2 regions of the Microbacterium sp. NPDC057659 genome follow, and region 1 is predicted to be linked to the other one. Evidence: riboswitches for the same ligand, from Rfam matches in the RefSeq annotation. Region 1 holds a riboswitch; the other holds the start of a gene.

Region 1 (10,175 bases):
CCGCCGAGCGTCGGGTCGGCCTCGAAGCGCCGCACGACGCGCGCCGCCCAGTCCGGCTGAGGCCGCGAGTCCGCATCCAACCGGCCCAGGAGGGAGCCGGATGCCGCATCGAAGCCGGCTGCGGTCGCGTGCAGCACCCCGCGCTGCGGCTCTGTGACGACGGCCGCCCCGAACTCCCGCGCGACGGCGGCCGTGTCGTCGTGCGAGCCGTTGTCCACCACGATGATCTCGTCAGGCATGCGGGTCTGCACGGCGAGCGCCTGCAGGCATCCCCGCAGCAGGACCGCGTCGTCGTAGGACGGGACGACGACGCTCAGCACGATCGGGGCGGCGCTCATGGCGCGCCCAGCCTATGACCCGGGCAGCGGCGCGGCGGGGAGGGCGCGCTCCCGGGGCATCCGGGCCGCGCCGTGTCAGCGCACCGAGGCGATGATCTCCTGCAGCTTCGCGACGTGCGCGGCCGGCTGGCGGTCGCGCGCATAGGTGAGCGCCGCTTCGCGGTGCGGGGCGAGGATGCCGCGGTCCGCGGCGAGCTCGCGCACCAGAGCGGCCAGTCCTGCGGCGTCCGGCGTCGGGGTGAGCAGGGCGGCCTCGCCGAACTCGCCGGCGAGCGCCGGATCGCTGACGATCACCGGACGGCCGTGCGAGAACGCCTCGAGCGCCACCATCGGCTGGTTGTCGAAGCCGAGCGAGGTGATCAGCACGGCGTCGGCGGCGTCCATCAGCTCGCCGACGCGCTCGCCGGGCACGGAGCCGTGGAAGGTCACGCCCGGCACCGGCCGTGCGGTGCCGCCGGCGATGTCGAGGTGCACGCCGTCGCCGAGGGATGCCGCGACCTCGCGCATCGCGTCGAGGGCCACGTCCACGCGCTTCTCCGGCGCGAAGCGCGCGACCCAGAGCAGTCGCAGCGGTCCCTCTGCGACAGCAGGGGCCTCAGCCAGCGGCTGAGCGACGTTCGAGAACGCCTCGACCCGTCCCGCACCGGCGGCGCGCAGCGCCTCGGCCTGGTGCCGCGACGGCGAGAGCACGACGTCGGCGCGCTCCGCGACCCGAAGGGTCATGGTGCGCAGCGCGTTGTTCAGCGCGTGGCTCCCGGTCGCACGGCCGCCGTCGCGGATGCCGGTCAGCGAGCGGTGCACTCCCCGGACGACCGGCGCGAACGGCGCGAGCGCGGCCGGCGCCGTCCAGAAGAAGGTGTGCACCGTGTGCAGCACGGGGATGCCGAGACGCCGGCCGACGGCGAGAGACGCCGCGGCGAGGGCGAACTCGGAGTGCACGACGATGGCGCCGACACCGTGCCGGCGGACGGTCGCGGCGACCAGCGGCTCGAGATCGGCCGCCCTGCCCAGCAGCGGCAGGTCGAGCACCGGGATCGTTCCGCGGCGCGGCGGCGCGACGAGTGTGATGCCGGGCACGGAGGACACCTGGTCGGCATCCGGCGCCAGCACGATCACACGGACCCCCTGCGAGGCGAGTGCCTCGGCCTGGCGGAGGAAGGCGGTCTGAGCCCCGCCGAGGTAGCGGAGCGAGTAGTCGCAGACCAGCAGCACGGCGTCATCCTTCACCCTGGCAGTCTACGTTTTCGCTCTCCGCGAGATTCTGGGCAACCGTCTACCGAATGTCGGAGGGTCGTGGCACGCTTTCAGGTGGTCGATCATCGATCGACCCCAACACCTTAAGGATTCCGCCTGTGCTGGGAAAGCTCCTCTTCCGATATCTCACCAAGTACAAGTGGCTTCTGCTGGGCGTCCTGGTCTTCCAGTTCGCCAGTGCGATGGCCACTCTCTACCTGCCGACACTGAACGCCGACATCATCAACTACGGCGTCGCGAAGGCAGACACCGGCTACATCTGGACGCACGGTGCGTTCATGCTGCTCGTCTCGCTCGGGCAGATCCTGTGCGCGATCATCGCCACCTATTTCGCGGCCCGCGCCGCCATGGCGCTGGGTCGTGACATCCGCGCCGACGTGTTCGCGCGCGTGAGCGGCTTCTCCGAGCGCGAAGTGTCGCAGTTCGGCGCCGGGTCGCTCATCACCCGCAACACCAACGACGTGCAGCAGGTGCAGATGCTGGCGATGATGGGCGCCACCATGTTCGTCACCGCCCCACTGCTGGCGATCGGCGGAATCATCATGGCCGTCCGGCAGGATGTCGGGCTCAGCTGGCTGATCGCCGTCGCCGTGCCCGTGCTGCTGCTGCTCGCCGTGCTGGTCATCGGCCGCATGGTTCCGCTGTTCCGCACCTACCAGGGCCGCCTCGACACGATCAACCGCGTCATGCGCGAGCAGCTCACCGGCGTGCGCGTCGTGCGCGCGTTCGTGCGCGAGCCCATCGAGGCCGAGCGCTTCCGGGCCGCGAACACCGACATCATGACGGTCGGCCGCAACGTCGGCTCGCTGTTCGTGCTGCTGTTCCCGCTGTTCATGCTCATCCTGAACGTGACCGTGGTCGGCGTGATCTGGTTCGGCGGCGTCGAGGTCAACGCCGGGAACGTCGAGATCGGCACCCTGTTCGCCTTCATGCAGTACGTCGGCCAGATCATGGGTGGCGTCATCATGTCCAGCTTCATGGCGATGATGATCCCGCGCGCCGCGGTCTCGGCCGACCGCGTCGGCGAGGTGCTCGACGCCGAGTCGAGCATGGTCCGTCCCGAGAACGGCGTGAAGGAGTTCTCGGCTCCCGGGCAGATCGTCTTCGAGAACGTCGAGTTCACCTACCCCGGAGCGGATGCCCCGGTGCTGAGCGGCATCGACTTCCACGCCGAGCCGGGTGAGACCGTCGCGATCGTCGGATCGACCGGCGCCGGCAAGACAACACTGGTCTCGCTCATCCCTCGTCTGTTCGACGTCACCGGCGGCTCGGTGCAGGTCGGCGGCGTGGACGTGCGCGAGGCCGACGTCGACGAGCTGTGGAAGGGCATCGGCCTGGTGCCGCAGCGTCCCTTCCTGTTCACCGGCACGGTCGCGTCCAACCTGCGCTACGGCCGGGAGGACGCCACGGACGAAGACCTCTGGAAGGCGCTCGAGATCGCCCAGGGCAAGGACTTCGTGTCCGAGATGCCCGAGGGCCTCGAGTCGCACATCGCCCAGGGCGGCACCAACGTGTCGGGTGGTCAGAGGCAGCGCCTGGCGATCGCTCGCGCGATCGTGCACCAGCCGCGCATCCTCGTCTTCGACGACTCGTTCTCGGCGCTCGACCTCACGACGGATGCGAGGTTGAGGCAGGCCCTCTGGAGAGAGCTGCCCGATGTGACCAAGGTCGTGGTCGCGCAGCGCGTGTCCACGATCACGGACGCGGACCGCATCGTGGTGCTCGACGGCGGCACGATGGTCGGCGTCGGCACCCACGAGGAGCTGCTGGCGTCCAACGACACCTACCGCGAGATCGTCGAGTCGCAGCTGGGGGTGGACGCATGAGCGAGCAGAACGCACCCCAGAGCGACCAGCCCCAGACGCGGCGCGAACGCGCCCTCGCCGCCCGTGCGGCCAAGAACGGAACAGCAGTGGCCGAGCCCGAACTGACCGCGGCCGAGAAGGCCGAGGAGGAGCAGGCCGAGAAGGCCCGCCAGGCCGGCGGCGGCATGTTCGACGGCCCTGCCCCGGGCAAGGCCGATCACTTCGGTCCGAGCTTCAAGCGCATGATCGGACTGCTCAAGCCGTCCGCGCTGTGGTTCGTGCTGGTCTCGTTCTTCGGCGCGGTCGGCGTCGTCCTCGCCGTGATCGCACCGAAGGTGCTCGGCGAGGCGACCAACGTCGTCTACGAGGGGTTCATCTCGAACCTGCTCGGACAGAACGGCTTCCCGAAGGGCATGAGCCAGGATCAGGTCGTGGAGGCGCTGCGCTCCGCCGACCAGGGCACCTTCGCCGACATGGTCGCCGCGATGGACAGCTTCTCCGTCGGCGACGGCGTCGACTTCGACCGGCTGCGGTACATCATCGTCGCCGTGCTGGCGATCTACGTGGCATCCGCGTTCCTGAGCTGGATCCAGGGTTATGTGATCAACGTCATCATGGTGCGCACGATGTGGCGCCTTCGTGAGGACGTCGAGGCGAAGATCAACCGCCTGCCGCTGTCGTACTTCGACAAGGTGCAGCGCGGCGAACTGATCTCGCGCGTCACCAACGACATCGACAACATCACCCAGACCATGCAGCAGTCGCTGTCGGGCGCGCTCACCTCGGTGCTCACCGTGGTCGGCGTGCTGGTGATGATGTTCTCGATCTCGTGGCAGCTGGCGCTGGTCGCGCTGGTGGCCCTGCCGCTGATGGGAGTCATCTTCGGCGTGATCGGTCCGCGCTCGCAGAAGGCCTTCGGCATCCAGTGGCGCAAGGTCGGCCGGCTCAACGCCCGCGTCGAGGAGGCCTTCTCGGGCCACGCTCTGGTGAAGGTGTTCGGCCGCGAGAAGGATGCGCTGGACAGCTTCCAGGAGGAGAACGAGGAGCTCTACCAGGCCAGCTTCAAGGCGCAGTTCCTCTCGGGCGTGATCATGCCGGCGATGCAGTTCATCGGCAGCCTCACGTACGTCGGCATCGCGGTGCTGGGTGGCCTGATGGTCGCCAACGGCAGCCTGCGACTGGGTGACGTGCAGGCGTTCATCCAGTACTCGCAGCAGTTCACTCAGCCGCTGAGCGAGCTGGGCGGCATGGCCGCCGTCGTCCAGTCCGGCACGGCTTCGGCCGAGCGGGTGTTCGAGTTCCTCGACGCCGACGAGCAGGAGCCCGATGCCGAGGACGCGCCGACCGTCACCGACGGCAAGGGCGTCATCGAGTTCGAGCACGTCGCGTTCTCGTACACACCGGACCGTCCGCTGATCACCGACCTCTCGTTCCGCGTCGAGCCGGGGCAGACCGTCGCGATCGTCGGACCGACCGGTGCGGGCAAGACCACGCTGGTGAACCTCATCATGCGGTTCTACGAGCTCAGCGGCGGCAGAATCCTGCTCGACGGCCAGGACATCGCGGAGATGACCCGCGAAGACCTGCGCGGCCGTACCGGCATGGTGCTGCAGGACCCGTGGCTGTTCGCCGGGAGCATCCTGGAGAACATCCGCTACGGTCAGGCGTCCGCCACCGACGAGGAGGTGCTCGCCGCCGCCAAGGCGACCTACGTCGACCGGTTCGTGCACGCACTCCCCGAGGGCTACGAGACGGTGCTCGACGAAGACGCGTCGAACGTGTCGGCAGGTGAGCGGCAGCTGATCACGATCGCTCGCGCGTTCGTGTCCCAGCCGTCGATCCTCATCCTCGACGAGGCGACGTCGGCGGTCGACACCCGCACCGAGCTGCTGCTCCAGCACGCGATGGCGGCGCTGCGCGAAGGACGCACGTCCTTCGTGATCGCGCACCGCCTGTCCACGATCCGCGACGCCGACCTCATCCTGGTGATGGAGCACGGCGACATCGTCGAGAAGGGCAACCACGAGGAGCTGATCGCGGCGCAGGGCGCCTACTGGCGCCTGTACCAGTCGCAGTTCGAGCAGGCCGCGTCCGACATCGACGCCGAGGACGCACTCACCGGTGCGACCCCGGTGATCGTCACCGGCGAGGCGGAGGAGGTCCCGGTTCCCGGGACCGGCGCGGCACCGGTGCTGCCCGTGACGGAGTTCGTGCACGAGGTCGGCGAGGGCGAGGACCAGCCCGCATCCGAGTCCGACGACAGGGCCTGACCCCGCACGCGAGAGCGCCCGTCCCCGAAAGGGGGCGGGCGCTCTCGCGTTGCGGCGTGCCGCAGGTCAGCCGTTCAGACCGAACAGATCCAGGGGATGAGTGAGCCGCCACCAGACCGACGGAGCATCGACCGAGCTCTTCAGCGAGACGTCCGTCTTGGCGGTGTCGATCGCGCCGGTCACGGTGAGCGAGCCGACCTTGGTGCCGGCCTTCTGCGCATCGCCCAGCTTCAGAGCCGCCTTGGCCTCGGCGGGCGATCCGTTCCACATGACGACCTTGGCGTCGGAGTCGGTGATCACATCGCTGCGCTCGCCCCAGACCGTGTCGATCGTGCCCACCACCGTGCCCTTCGGCACGGTCACGGGCTGATCCGCCAGCGTCTTCTCGACCTGGGCGTACAGCGCCCGGTTCGCTGCGACGCGCTCCTTGTTGCTGCCCTGCCCGAGCGTGACGGCGTACAGGCGCACGGTGGAGTCGCCGACCTTCACGTCCTTCGCGGTGACGAGGTTCCAGTTCTTGCCGAGGGTGCCGGTCTTGAGTCCGACGACGCCGGGGTCCTCGGCCAGCATCTTGTTGGTGTTCTTCACCACGCCGGCGCCCGGGAGGTCCACCGACTTCGTGGCGACGATCTCGGCGAACACGGGGTTGCGCATCGCGATCTGGCTCAGGTCGACCAGGTCGGCCGGGGTCGACCGGTTGCGATCGTCGCGTCCGGACGGCGAGATGATCGTGGTGTCGTCCAGCCCCTGGTCAGCCAGCCACGTGCGTGCGGCCGAGGCGAAGGCGTCCTTCGAGCCCCAGATCTCGTCCGCCAGCCGATCGATATAGTTGTTGGCAGAGCCGAGCAGGATGCCCTGGAGCATCTGGTACTCGGTGAGCGAGCCGCCCACCGGCACGTCCAGTGCCGACTGGTTCGACCGCAGGTACTGCCAGTACTCGCGCCCGTCGCTGCGGGTGAAGTCGAAGGACGGGCCCTGCTCACCGGGCTTGAGCGGCATCTTCTCGAGCACCATCATCACCGACGCGATCTTCGAGACGCTCGCGATCGGGGTCTTGTCGCGGCTGGAGACGGCGGTCGTGAAGCCCAGCACGTCGATCCCCGAGTCGCCGCCCTTGGGCCAGGTGATCGCCGCGGCCGGGGCCGGGTCGATCTTCACTGCCACCGGATCGATCGTCGGAGCGATGTTGTCGAGCGGCGCCAGCAGCGTGGCCGCACAATAGCCGCCGACGAGAGCGACCACCACTCCGACCGGGATGAGCACGCGCGGGCGCAGCCAGCCCGACTTCGTGTGCATGTCGCTGAGCAGATCGGGCTCGTCGGCCGCTGCGGTCCGCACCGCGAGCGTCGCCGGCCTGGTCCGCGCCTGCACGGCGGCGGTGTCGATCCAGGTCAGCGCGGTTGCGGGACGCGCTTCATCGGCCCACGCGACGACCGTCTCGGGCGCGGGTTCGTCATCGAGGTCGGGGTCGACGTCGAGGTCGGGCTCGTCATCGGGATCGAGCCCGAGGCCCGTCAGGTCGAAGGGAGTCGTGGGCGCGGGCTCCTCGGCGGACTCGAAGGCGCCCGCGAAGTCGGCAGGAGCCGCGTCGGCGACATCGGCGGATGCTGCGCTCGCGAGGCCCGCGAGGCCCGCGGGGGCGGCGGCCCCTGCGAAGGCCGCGGATGCGGCGGCTGCACCGGCGAGGCCCGCGGGCGCCGCACCGGCGGCATCGTTGAGGCCGGCGGCGGTCGCTGCGCCCGCGACGCCGGAGGCGGCATCCGTGGCAGGGGACACCGTGCCGGCCATGCCGGCGGATGCCGCGGCCGCGGCATCCGCGGCGGCGAAGTACGCCAGGCTCGCGGACAGCCGGTCGGCGTCGTCATCGGCGGTCGGCTGAGCAGGAGAGTCGGTGGCGATGCTGCCGAGGGCCGGTGCCGGGGTCTCGTCGTGCCACCCAGGAATCCCTGTGATGACCGGCGCGACGCGGGTCGCGTCGTCCGCGGGATCGAACGGCTCATCGGCATACGGTGCGGTGTCGGCCGGAGCGGTGTCGGCCGGTGCGGCGACAGGTGCAGCGGCAGCGGGCGCGGCAGCGCCGAGCAGGTCGTCCAGCCCGGCGGACGTACGCGCGTCGGCAGCGGACACCGGCTCCGCCGGCTGGACCGGCTGAGCGGGCGGCGCGGCTTCCGGCGTCGACGGCGTCCCGAACATGGCGCGGCTGAAGGCGTCGTCCCCGACGGGGCCGGTCTCCTCGGGCTCGTCGCCCAGCTCCGGCTCACCGAACAGCGTGCGCAGCATGTCGGTGCTCGTCGGCGGCTCTTCCTGGCCGTCCTGGCCCTGGCCCTGGCCCGGAAGGACCGGCTCGCCGCCGCCGGGCAGGTCAGCGGCCTCCCGGGTCGCCGAGCCGCGGTCGGCACCGTGCGGAGCGCCGCCGGAGCCCTGGAAGAACGCGTTCATGCCGGACGGATCGACGCCTCGGTGGGAGCCGGTCTGCGCCCGTGCCTCGCGACGCGTGCGCGGCGGCGTAGAGGGATCGTCGATGGTCACCCGCCTACGCTACCCAATGAGTCTGAGACTCACCCCTCCGCGTCCGGAGGTGACTATGATCGAGGCACAACCACGGGAGTCCGGCGTGCCGGGCTGAGAGGAAGCGACCCGCGCTTCGACCGTCGAACCTGATCCGGATCATGCCGGCGCAGGGAGGAGTTCCATATGAGTGCGTCCACATCCGTCCCGAACGAGAAGATCGTCGAGAAGGCCGCTCCGCCGCGCAACCTGCGCTGGCGCGTCGTCGACATCGTCGTCGCCGCCGTTCTCGGCGTCGCCGTCGGTCTGCTGTTCTGGGCCTGGAACATCGTCGGAGGCGCCTGGTTCGGCGCCGCGGACGCGTTGACCCCGGGTCTCGGCGGCATCGCCGTCGGCATCTGGCTGATCGGCGGCGTCATCGGCGGGCTCGTCATCCGCAAGCCCGGCGCCGCTCTGGTCGTCGAGGTGGTCGCCGCGATCATCTCGATGCTGATCGGCAACGTCTGGGGCGTCTCCACGGTGTTCTCGGGCATCGTGCAGGGTCTCGGGGCCGAGCTGATCTTCGCGCTGTTCGCCTACCGCCGGTTCGGCGTCGGCGTCGCCGCACTCGCCGGCGTCGGCGCGGCTGCGGCGGCATGGGTGTTCGAGCTGTTCTACGGCAGCTCGCCCAACATCCTGAAGTCGTTCGAGTTCAACGCCATCTACCTCGGCACCCTGGTCGTCTCGGGCGCGCTGCTGGCCGGCGTGGTGGGCTGGCTGCTCGTGCGGGCGCTGGCGTCCACCGGTGCGCTCAGCCGTTTCGCGGCCGGTCGAGAAGCGCGCCGCGAGGTCTGACCATGGCCTCGGGTCCCGCCCGGGTCGTCGCGTGCGACTGGGGCTGGCGGTACGCAGGGCGGCGCCTGCCCGCGGTCAGCGAGACGTCGTTCACGATCGAGCCGGGCGAGCGCGTGCTGCTGCTCGGCGCATCCGGCGCGGGCAAGTCCACTCTGCTCGCCGGCCTCGCCGGCCTGCTCGGCGACGCCGATGAGGGGGAGCGTACGGGCACGCTGCTCGTCGACGATGCGCTTCCGGAGGAGAGCCGCGGCCGTATCGGCCTCGTGCTGCAGGACCCGGATGCCGGTGTCGTGCTGTCCAAGGTCGGCGACGACGTCGCCTTCGGATGCGAGAACCTCGGCGTTCCCGCTTCCGAGATCCCCGGTCGTGTGTCGGAGGCGCTGGACGCGGTCGGCCTGGACGTGCCGCTGCAGCGGCCGACCAAGGCGCTGTCCGGCGGGCAGAAGCAGCGTCTGGCGCTCGCAGGCGCATTGGCGATGCGCCCCGGACTGCTGCTGCTCGATGAGCCGACCGCGAACCTCGATCCGGCCGGGGTCGCCGAGGTGCGCGAGAGCGTCGCCCGCGTCGTCGCCGAGACCGGGGCGACGCTGGTCGTCGTCGAACATCGCACCGAGGTCTGGTCCGATCTGATCACCCGTGTCATCGTGCTGGCGGCGGACGGCGGCCTGCTGGCGGACGGCCCGCCGGCCGATGTCTTCGGCAGGCACGCGCAGACGCTGGCGGATGCCGGGGTGTGGGTGCCGAACCTTCCCATCGATCTGCCCGTGCTGCCGCGCTCGGGCGGTGATCCGGTTCTGGAGGCGCACGGGCTCGCGATCGGGCGGGAGCGTCGCGCGGTCGTGCAGGCCGGTCTCGACCTTGCTTTGTCGCAGGCTTCCGCGACGGTGATCACCGGACCGAACGGTGCGGGCAAGTCCACGCTCGCGCTCACGCTGGCGGGTCTGCTGCCTGAACTCGCGGGCTCGGTCACGGTGGCCGAACGGCTGCGCGGCAGAAGCGGGCTGCGTCCGTTCCGCTGGTCCTCGCGCGAACTGCTGACCCGCATCGGCACCGTCTTCCAGGAGCCGGAGCACCAGTTCCTCGCGCAGACGCTCCGCGAGGAGCTCGCCGTCGGGCCCCGGGCCCTCGGCTGGTCGGCGGAGCGCACGACGGCCGTCGTCGACGGG
Region 2 (10,175 bases), on a different contig from region 1:
CCAGCTCGCGAGCCCGCTGAAGGAAGCCCTCGGGAAGCTCGATGACGCCGGCCTCGCCCTGGATGGGCTCGATGAAGATCGCGGCGACGCTGTCGTCGAAGGACGCCTCCAGACTCTCGATGGAGTGCGCCACGGTGCGGACATCGGGCACGGCCGGCTGGAACGGATCGCGATAGATCGCCTTGGGCGTCAGCGACAGCGCCCCCATGGTGCGGCCGTGGAACGCGCCCTCCAGCACGAGGACCGTGCTGCGTCCGGACTTGTTTCCGTGCAGGCGCGCGAGCTTGAAGGCCATTTCGTTGGCCTCGGTGCCGGAGTTCGCCAGGAACACCCGTCCCTGCTCCCCCGTGCCCGCGAGGCGCTTCAGCCGCGCGGCCAGCTCGAGCTGCGCCGGTGACGCGAAGTAGTTCGAGATGTGCGTCAGTGTCGCCGCCTGCTCGGACACGGCCTCGACGAACACCGGGTGCGCATGTCCGAGGCAGTTCACCGCGATGCCGCCCAGGAAGTCGAGGTAGCGGGTGCCGTCGGCATCCCACACGTGCGACCCCTCGCCGCGGGTGAGCAGCGCGAGCCGCCCGCCCAGGCCCATCAGATCGCGGGATGCGTCGTTCTGCCAGTCGCTCATGCCAGGGCCACTTCCGTTCCGATTCCCTTGCTGGTGAACAGTTCGACGAGCACCGAGTGCGGCACCCGTCCGTCGATGATCGCCGCGGCGTCGACCCCGCCCTCGACGGCGTCGAGGCAGGCGCGCATCTTCGGGATCATGCCCGACTCCAGACGCGGCAGCATCTCGGTGAGCGCGTCCGCGGTCAGGTGCGACACCAGCGAGTCGCGGTTCGGCCAGTCCGCGTACAGCCCGGGAACGTCGGTGAGGATCACCAGCTTGCGCGCGCCCAGCGCGACGGCAAGGGCGGATGCCGCGGCATCCGCGTTCACGTTCAGCGACTGCCCCGGGTGATCCAGGTCGGGCGCGATCGACGAGACGACGGGGATGCGGCCCGCTGCGAGGTGATCGAGCACCGGGGTGGGGTCGACCTCGACGACGTCGCCGACGCGACCGAGATCGACCTCTTCGCCGTCGATGACGACGCCGCGGCGCCGGCCGCCGAACAGGCCGGCGTCCTCACCGCTCAGGCCTGTCGCGATCGGACCATGCGAATTGATCTTGCCGACCAGCTGGGGGTTGACCTGCCCGGTCAGCACCATGCGCACGACACTGATCGCCTCGGTGTTGGTGACCCGGTAGCCGCCCTTGAACTCGCTCGGGATGTCGAGCCGGTCGAGCATGGTCGAGATCTGGGGGCCGCCGCCGTGCACGACGACCGGCTGCACACCGACGTAGCGCAGGTAGGCGATGTCCTGGGCGAACGCGTCCTGCAGCTCGTCGGAGACCATGGCGTTGCCGCCGTACTTGACCACGACGATCTGGTCTCGGAACTTCTTCAGCCACGGCAGCGAATCGATGAGCGTGGTGGCCTTCTCGGCGGCCACGTCGGGCGGAGTGTCCTGCAGATCTGTCATGAGGAATAGGCGCTGTTCTCGTGCACGTAATCGTGGGTCAGGTCGTTGGTGAGGATGGTGGCCGTCTCGTCTCCGACCTTCAGGTCGATGATGAGGTCGGTCGCGCGCGGGGTCAGATCGACCTCCTCGCGCGGACGGTCGGGGCCGCCGGCGGTGCAGACGCGGACGCCGTTCATGAACACGTCGGTGTCGTAGGGGTCGAACTCGGCACTCGTGGTGCCGATCGCCGCGAGCACCCGACCCCAGTTGGGGTCGTTGCCGAAGATCGCGGCCTTGAAGAGGTTGTTGCGGGCCACCGAGCGGCCCACCTCGACGGCGTCGGCGACGGATGCCGCACCGCGGACCTCGATCGTGATGTCGTGGCTCGCGCCCTCGGCATCCTGCTGCAGCTTCTTCGCGAGCTGCCCGCACAGGTCGGCGAGTGCCGCAGCGAAGGCATCGAGGTCGGGCTTCACGCCGCTGGCACCGTTGGCCAGCAGGGTGACCTGGTCGTTCGTCGACATGCAGCCGTCGGAGTCGAGGCGGTCGAACGTGGTGCCGGTGGCGCGGCGCAGCGCGGCATCCGCCTCGTGCGCCTCGAGATCGGCGTCGGTGGTGATGACGACGAGCATCGTCGCCAGACCCGGCGCCAGCATCCCGGCGCCCTTCGCCATGCCGCCGATCGTCCAGCCGTCGCCGCTGACCACCGCCGTCTTCGAGACGGTGTCGGTGGTCATGATCGCCTCGGCCGCGGACTGGCCGCCGTCTGCCGACAGCCCCGCGATGCCGCGCTCGACGCCGTCGAGCACCTTGCCGCGGAACACCTCGTCGCCGGTGCCGATCAGGCCGGTGGAGCACACCACGATGTCGCCGGCGCTCACGCCGAGCAGATCGGCGGCCTTCTCGGCGGTGAGGTGGCTGGTCTGGAAGCCGAACTCTCCGGTGAAGCAGTTCGCTCCGCCCGAGTTGAGCACGACGGCCTCGACCACCTTGTCGGCCACGACCTGCTGCGACCACAGGATCGGGTTCGCCTTGGCGCGGTTGCTGGTGAAGACGGCGGTGCCGACCTTGCGCGGCCCGCGGTTCACGACCACGGCGACGTCGGGCTTCCCTGTCGACTTCAGGCCGGCGGCGACGCCGGCCGCCTCGAATCCCTGGGGGGCGGTCACGGTCACGGTGCGACTCCGTTCACGGTGAGGGCGCGATCCTCGGGGAGGCCGAGCGCGAGGTTCATGGACTGGATGGCAGCGCCGGCGGTGCCCTTGACGAGGTTGTCGACCGCGGTGACGACGGTCACGCGGTTCGCCGCACGGTCGATCGCGAGGCCGATCAGGGCCGTGTTTGCGCCGAGCACGTCGGCTGTGCGCGGGAACTGTCCCTCGGGCAGCACCTGCACGAACGTCTCTTCTCCGTAGGCCTGCTGCCAGGCCTCCCGGATGTCGGCGTCACTCGCGCCGGGCACGATCGGCGCGGTCGAGGTCGCGAGGATGCCGCGCGCCATCGGCACGAGCACCGGCGTGAAGGAGATCCGGATGCCGTCACCGGCGACCCCGGCTGCTGCGGCGAGCGCCTGACGGATCTCGGGGATGTGCCGGTGCGTGCCGCCGACCGCGTAGGGATTGGCAGTGCCGAGCAGTTCGCTGCCGAGCAGGTGCGGCTTGAGGCTCTTGCCCGCGCCGGAGGGTCCGACCGCGAGCACCGAGACGATGTCGCCCGGATCGATGACGCCGGCGGCGACGCCCGGTGCCAGGCTGAGGCTCACTGTGGACGCATTGCAGCCCGGGGCGGCGATGCGCGTGGCTCCGCGCAGGTGCTCCCTCTGCTTCAGCCCGTCGACGGTCAGCTCGGGCACGCCGTAGGTCCACGGCTCGTGGAAGCCGCCGCCGTAGAATGCGTCCCAGGCATCCTGCGAGGTCAGCCGGTGATCGGCACCCGCGTCGACGACGAGAGGGGTGTCTCCGAGCGCGTCGGTGTACTGGCCGGACTGACCGTGCGGCAGCGCGAGGAAGACGATGTCGTGCCCGGAGAGGATCTCGGGCGTGGTGTCCTGCAGCGTCAGGTGGGCGAGCGAGCGCAGGTGCGGCTGGTGCTGCACGAGCGGCTGGCCGGCGTTGGAGTGCGCGGTGACGGTGCGGATCTCGATGTCGGGATGCGCGGCGAGAAGGCGCAGGATCTCGCCGCCCGCATAGCCGGAAGCGCCGGAGACGGCGACGGAAAACGTCATGGATCTACCTTAACGGTCGGAGATGAGCGGGACCGGGGCGGCGACACCGGCACTCTCCCCATCCGTACGCAGGACAGGAGCGCGGGGTCGCCTAGAGTCGGCGGCCGCCGCGGCGTCGGCGCACAGGAGCAGCGCTCAGAACGCCCTTCGTCACTTCGTCTCGCTGCGCTCGCTCAGCACGGCGCTCGCTGCGCTCGCTCAGGAACCGCGAGGCGGGAGCGATGACGGCCGAAGGCATGCCGCGACGATATCGCCCTCGTCGCGGCATGCGCAAATCCCGGGCGTCACATGACCGGCGCGACCTCCGGCAGGGGCGCGGCGAAGAACTCCAGCTCGAGCTGCGAGGCGCGTTCGAACGCCGCATACATCCTGGCGCGCTTCTCGGGCGAGGCATCCGCCGCCGTGGCCGTGACGATCTCGATCGCTCGCCGGTTCGCCTCCGCGAACGCGGGATCGGCGTAGGTCGCCAGCCAGGACGCGTACGGATGCCCGGGGTCGAGCGCATAGGCGCCGAAGTCGCCCGTGCCGAGCCGCGCGCCCAGATCCGCGTACAGCCAGTAGCAGGGCAGCACCGCCGCGACGAGCTCGGAGTAGTCGCCGCCGAAGGCGACGGCTCGGAGGTGATCGAGGTAGGCGGTGGTGACCGGCCCCGCCTCAGCGGCGAACGTCTCCTCGCCGATGCCCTCCGGCGTCAGCCAGGACGCATGCAGTTCGAGCTCGCCGGCGATCGCGCCCTGTGCGCCCTGCGCCCAGAACGCCTGCTCGGCCGACGTGGGCGCCAGTGATGCCGCGGTCGCCAGCACCCGTGCGTACTCGCGCAGGTACAGGGCGTCCTGAGCGAGGTAGAACACGAACGCGCCCTGCGGCAGGGCGCCGTCGGCGAGAGCGCGGATGAACGGCAGGTCGTCGATCCGGCGGCGGATACCGGCGATCCGTTGCCACCACTCCTGCCCGATCTGCTCCGCGGTCGGCGCGGTGTCGATCCCGCCGCGTTCCCACAGCCCGGCGAAATGCGACACCGGTCCGTTGCCGCGGCCGACGTCGAGCTCCGTGCCGGCGGCGATCGACTCGCGCAGCCAGGCCCGCGACTCGGCGACCGCCGTCGGCCAGTCCGCGCCGGCGGCGCGGCGGGTGGCCAGGGCGGAAGAGAGCGAGCAACCGGTGCCGTGCGTGTTCTCGGTGTCGATCCGCGGACCGGTGAACGCGGCGAGCGCGCCGTCCGGACCGATCAGCGCATCCGGCGCCGCGGTGGACTCGAGGTGCCCGCCCTTGGCGAGCACCAGCACGCCGTAGCGCTCCGAGAGCCTGCGTGCCTGCGCCTGCGCGGCGTCCCAGTCCGCCGTTGGCGGCTCGCCGGTGAGCACGGCCAGCTCGGGCAGGTTCGGCGTGACCACGTCGGCGAGCGGCAGCAGAGCGCGGAGCGCGTCCTCGGCCTCTGCGTCGAGCAGCCGGTCACCGCTGGTGGCGACCATCACCGGGTCCAGCACCACGGTGGCGGGCCGCACCGCGTCGAGCCAGTCCCCCACCGTCCGGATGATCTCCGCACTCGCCAGCATCCCGATCTTCACCGCGTCGATGTCCACGTCGTCGGAGAGCGCGTCCAGCTGCTCGCGCAGGAAGTCGGCGGGCGGGACGTGCACGCCGCGCACGCCCTGCGTGCTCTGCGCGGTCAGCGCGGTGATCGCCGCCATGCCGTAGCCGCCGTTCGCGGCGATCGACTTGAGGTCGGCCTGGATGCCGGCTCCGCCGGACGGATCGCTGCCCGCGATGCTCAGCACCCGCGGCGGGCGGCCGCTGTGCCAGGCGCACAGGAACGCGCGGGTCGCCGCTCGCGGGTCCTCCGCCGCGCAGATCGCGGAGACCACGGCGACACCGGCGGCGCCGGCCGCGCGCAGCGGGGCGACGTCGTCCATGCCGATCCCGCCGATCGCGACGCAGGGCAGCGGACTCTGCGCGGCGAGGGCTGCGAACCCGGCGACGCCGAGTGCGGGCGGATGGTTCGGCTTCGTGGTGGTCGGATGCACCACGCCGACACCCAGGTAGTCCACGGTGCCGAAGGGCAGCGCGCGCACCGCATCGAAATGCGCGGGCGTGTTCGCGGTGAGCCCCACGATCGCGTCGGGCCCCAGCGCCGCACGGGCATCCAGCACGGAGGCATCCGACTGGCCGAGGTGCACCCCGTCCACGCGCGCCCCGCGGCGGCGTGCCTCCAGAGCGGCGTCGAGACGGTCGTCCACGACGAGCAGCGCGCGCCCGGCGATCACCTCCGAGAGCTCGATCAGCCGGTCGACGATCTCGCTGTCCGTAGCATCCTTGTCGCGCAGCTGCACGATGCGCGCGCCACCGGCGACGGACTCGGCGACGACTGCGGCGACGCCGCGGGAGCCGCTCAGCGCGGCGTCCGTGACCAGGTAGAGCGAGAGGTCGAGGCTCACCGGACGGCCTCCAGCGCTGTGACCTCGACGCGTGCACCGTCGAGATCGGCGGGCGAGATCGCCGCGAGCGCATCGAGCAGCGCCCCGGCGAAGCTGCCAGGGCCGCCTGCCACGGCGGCCGCGCGCTCCGCGGCGATCTCGTAGACGACGGATGCCGCTGCCACGGCGTGCAGTGCCGTGATGCCGGTGCCGCGAGCCGCGCCGAGGAAGGCGGCCATCATGGCGCCGAGTGCGCAGCCGCCACCGGTGACCTTGGTGAGCACGGGCGTGCCGTTCGCGATCCGCACCTCGATCTCACCGTCGGTGAGCAGGTCCACCGGCCCCGACACGGCGACGACGCTGCCGTGCTCGCGCGCCAGGAGACGTGCGGCCTCGGCCGCGGCATCCGTCGTATCGGTCGCGTCGACGCCGCGGCCTCCCGCGCTGAGCCCCGCCAGAGCGAGGATCTCCGAAGCGTTCCCGCGGATCGCGGTGGGCCGGCGAGCGACCAGGTCGCGGGCGAGATCGGTGCGGATCGGGAGCACCCCGATCGCGACGGGATCGAGCACCCAGGGCGTGCCGGCAGCGGACGCACCGCCCACCGCTTCGAGTGACGCGGCACGCTGCTCCGGAGTCGGGGTGCCCAGGTTCACCAGCAGCCCGGAGGCGACCGAGGCGAACATCCCGGACTCACCGACGATGTCCACCATCGCCGGTGCCGCGCCGACCGCGAGCAGCACGTTGGCTGTGAAGCCGGTCACCACGCTGTTGGTGATGCAGTGCGTCAGCGGCGGCGCTGCGCGCAGCTCTGCCAGCAGACGGGCGGTGTCCTCGAGGAGGACGGCGGACGGGTGCAGAGGATCGCTCATGGGCGACATCCCTTCGCTAGTACGAACTAGATCAGGTTCGACGGGTGTGTTCTCAGCCGCAGATGCGGCACCCCGTGTCACTGCCCGCGAGTCTAGCGGGACGCAGAAGAGCGGCACCCGCCGATGACGGATGCCGCTCTTCGTGATCGATCGATCAGTCGCGGATGCTCGCTCCGAAGCGCTCTGTCGCGACGGCGACGCCCGCGAGCTTCGCCTCGGTGGCCTCGGCGGCCGTGAGCGTGCGGTCGGGAGCACGGAAGCGCAGCGCGAAGCTCAGGCTCTTCGAGGCCTCGTCGACGCCCTCGCCGCGGTAGTCGTCCACCAGCGTCGCCGCCTCGAGCAGGTCGCCGGCGCCGGCGATCAGCGCCGCGCGCACCTCGGATGCCGGCACACCGGCGTCCACGACCAGGGACACGTCCTGCGTGGCGGCGGGGTACGTCGACAGCGACTCCACGACGACGCGCTCGCCCGCCAGCGTCAGCAGGCGGTCCAGGTCGAGCTCGAGCACCACGGCACGGCCGGGCAGGTCCGCGTCGGCCGCGACCTGCGGGTGCAGTTCGCCGACGTATCCGATCTCCTCGCCGCGCACGCTCAGCACACCGGCACGACCGGGATGCAGCGCCGCGCGCTGGGTCTGGGCGACGTCGATGTCGACGCCGGCAGCGACGCCGATCACCTGCACGGCATGCAGTGCGTCGCCCAGGCCGGCGTGCTCAGCGGAGCGCCCGGGCTGGCGAGGGGTGACGTTGCCGGTCAGCAGGACTGCGATGTTGCGCGGCTGCGGCGGGATCGACGCGTTCAGCTCGGCGAGGACCTCGTCACTCGGACGCTGCGCGAGCGGAGGCACGACGTCGGTGCCGTAGGTCACGCCCTCCTCGGGCGCGAACACCAGTCCGGTCTCGAAGATCGCGAGATCCACCAGGCCGCGCGCGATGTTGCGGTGCGCGGTCTGCAGCAGTCCCGGCAGCAGCGAACGGCGCAGGTACGCCGCCTGTCCGTCGAGCGCGTTCGCCAGCCGGATGCTGGGCAGGTGCTCCCCCGACGGCGATCCATGCAGGTCGTTCTGCGCCTCGGTCGTGAACGGGAATGCCGGAGTCTCCACGAAGCCGGCCGCCGCCACCGCATCCGCCACGCGCTTGCGGCCCTGCTGCAGCGGCGTGTAGCCACGGCCGGAGGGCGGGGTGGGCAGCACCGACGGGATGCGGTCGAGCCCGTGGATGCGGGCGACCTCCTCGACCAGCGTCCACTTGTCGGTGAGATCGGGGCGCCAGCTCGGCGGGATGACGAACCATCCCTCATCCGTGCCGCTGACCTCGGCGCCGATCATCTCCAGCGCGCCGGTGACCTCGTCGTCGGTGTAGTCGACACCGATCAGCCCCTGCGCGAAGCCGCGCGGCAGATCGATGCCGGCGATCTCGACGTCCGTGAACAGCGCACCGCCCTCGTCGGTCAGCTCGCCGCCGGCGAGCTCGACCATCAGGTCGGCGACTCGACGGGCCGCGACGAACGGGATCAGCGGGTCGACGCCGCGCTCGAAGCGCTTCGACGCCTCGCTGGGCAGCTTGTGGCGACGCGCGGAGCGGGCGATCGTCACCGGGTCGAAGGTCGCCGCCTCGATGAGCACGTTGCGGGTGGTGCCGCTCATCTCTGTGGTGCCGCCGCCCATCACACCGGCGAGGCCGATCGGACCGGAGCCGTCGGTGATCAGCAGATCCTCGACGTGCAGTGCGCGGTCCTGGCCGTCGAGCGTCGTCATCCGCTCGCCCGCGGTGGCGCGGCGCACGACGATGCCGCCCTGCAGCTTGTCCAGGTCGTAGCCGTGCACCGGGTTGCCGAGCTCGAGCATCACGTAGTTGGTGATGTCGATCAGGACGCCCAGCGAGCGCATGCCGGCGAGCACCAGCCGGGCGATCATCCACGGCGGGGTGGGACGCGACGGGTCGACGTTCCGCACCACGCGGGCGACGAACTCCCTGGCGCCCACGTTGCCGCGGACCGGATTCCGGTCGTCGACCGAGATCGAGAAGCCGGAACCCGGCTGCAGCTCGGCGAAGTCGCGCTCGGCCGGGTCACGGAACACTCCGCCGGTGGCGTGCGAGTACTCCCGCGCGACACCGCGCAGCGAGAACGCGTAACCGCGGTCGGGCGTCACGTTGATGTCGACGGCGAAGTCGTCCAGGTGCAGCAGCTCGATGGCGTCCGTTCCGACCTCGGGGTCGAGGCCCAGCGTCGACAGCACGATGATGCCGTCGTGCTCATCGCCCAGCCCCAGCTCACGCGCCGAGGCGATCATGCCGTCGGACACATGACCGTAGGTCTTGCGCGCGGCGATCGGGAACGGGCCGGGCAGCACGGCGCCGGGCAGAGTCACGACGACCTTGTCGCCGACGACGAAGTTGTGCGCGCCACAGACGATGCCGCGGACGCCGCCGTTCGCCTCGCCGACGTCGACCTGGCACCAGTTGATGGTCTTGCCGTTCGACTGCGGCTCGGGCTCGGCCGACAGCACCTGTCCGACGACGACCGGGCCGGAGATCTCGAAGCGATGGATGTCCTCCTCTTCGAACCCGACGGACACGAAGGACGCCAGAACGTCCTCAGGCGTGGCATCCGCTGCCACGTCGACGTACTCGCGCAGCCATGAGATCGGAACGCGCATCACACCACCATCCCGAACTGCTCGCTGAAGCGGACATCGCCCTCGGCCATGTCTCGCATGTCCTTCACATCGCTGCGGAACATCACCGCGCGCTCGACGCCCATGCCGAACGCGAATCCGCTGTACACCTCAGGGTCGATGCCCGCCGCGCGCAGCACGTTGGGGTTGACCATGCCGCATCCGCCCCACTCGATCCAGCGCGCGCCGCCCTTGAAGGTGGGGTGCCACAGGTCGAGCTCCGCGGACGGCTCGGTGAACGGGAAGTAGTTGGTGCGGAACCGGGTCTTCGCCTCGGCGCCGAACATCTGCTTCGCGACGTGGTCGAGGGTTCCCTTCAGGTGCGCCATCGTGATGCCCTTGTCGATCACGAGGCCCTCGAACTGCGTGAACACCGGCAGGTGCGTCGCATCGAACTCGTCGGTGCGATACACCCGTCCGGGGCACAGCACGTAGATGGGCAGCTCACGGTCGAGCATCGACCGCACCTGCACCGGGCTGGTGTGCGTGCG

The links. Region 1 has a riboswitch for thiamine pyrophosphate ahead of ACFVAE_RS13070 (ECF transporter S component). Riboswitches for the same ligand answer to the same signal wherever they lie in the genome.
Region 2: linked by a shared signal. The riboswitch ahead of thiM (hydroxyethylthiazole kinase) and the one ahead of ACFVAE_RS13070 (ECF transporter S component) in region 1 are both predicted to bind thiamine pyrophosphate.

Annotation. Positions count from the first base shown of each region.
Region 1 covers NZ_JBHVHU010000002.1:955,114-965,288, forward strand. Annotated here, with positions in the region: gene ACFVAE_RS13045 (glycosyltransferase family 2 protein) at 1-338, opposite strand, end outside; gene ACFVAE_RS13050 (glycosyltransferase family 4 protein) at 414-1,565, opposite strand; gene ACFVAE_RS13055 (ABC transporter ATP-binding protein) at 1,691-3,418, shown strand; gene ACFVAE_RS13060 (ABC transporter ATP-binding protein) at 3,415-5,667, shown strand; gene ACFVAE_RS13065 (D-alanyl-D-alanine carboxypeptidase family protein) at 5,734-8,196, opposite strand; TPP riboswitch at 8,259-8,368, shown strand; gene ACFVAE_RS13070 (ECF transporter S component) at 8,362-9,009, shown strand; gene ACFVAE_RS13075 (ABC transporter ATP-binding protein) at 9,012-10,175, shown strand, end outside.
Region 2 covers NZ_JBHVHU010000004.1:224,412-234,586, reverse strand. Annotated here, with positions in the region: gene ACFVAE_RS17580 (acetylornithine transaminase) at 1-625, opposite strand, end outside; gene argB (acetylglutamate kinase) at 622-1,521, opposite strand; gene argJ (bifunctional glutamate N-acetyltransferase/amino-acid acetyltransferase ArgJ) at 1,518-2,675, opposite strand; gene argC (N-acetyl-gamma-glutamyl-phosphate reductase) at 2,672-3,724, opposite strand; gene ACFVAE_RS17560 (bifunctional hydroxymethylpyrimidine kinase/phosphomethylpyrimidine kinase) at 4,009-6,159, opposite strand; gene thiM (hydroxyethylthiazole kinase) at 6,156-7,007, opposite strand; TPP riboswitch at 6,999-7,092, opposite strand; gene pheT (phenylalanine--tRNA ligase subunit beta) at 7,162-9,666, opposite strand; gene pheS (phenylalanine--tRNA ligase subunit alpha) at 9,666-10,175, opposite strand, start outside.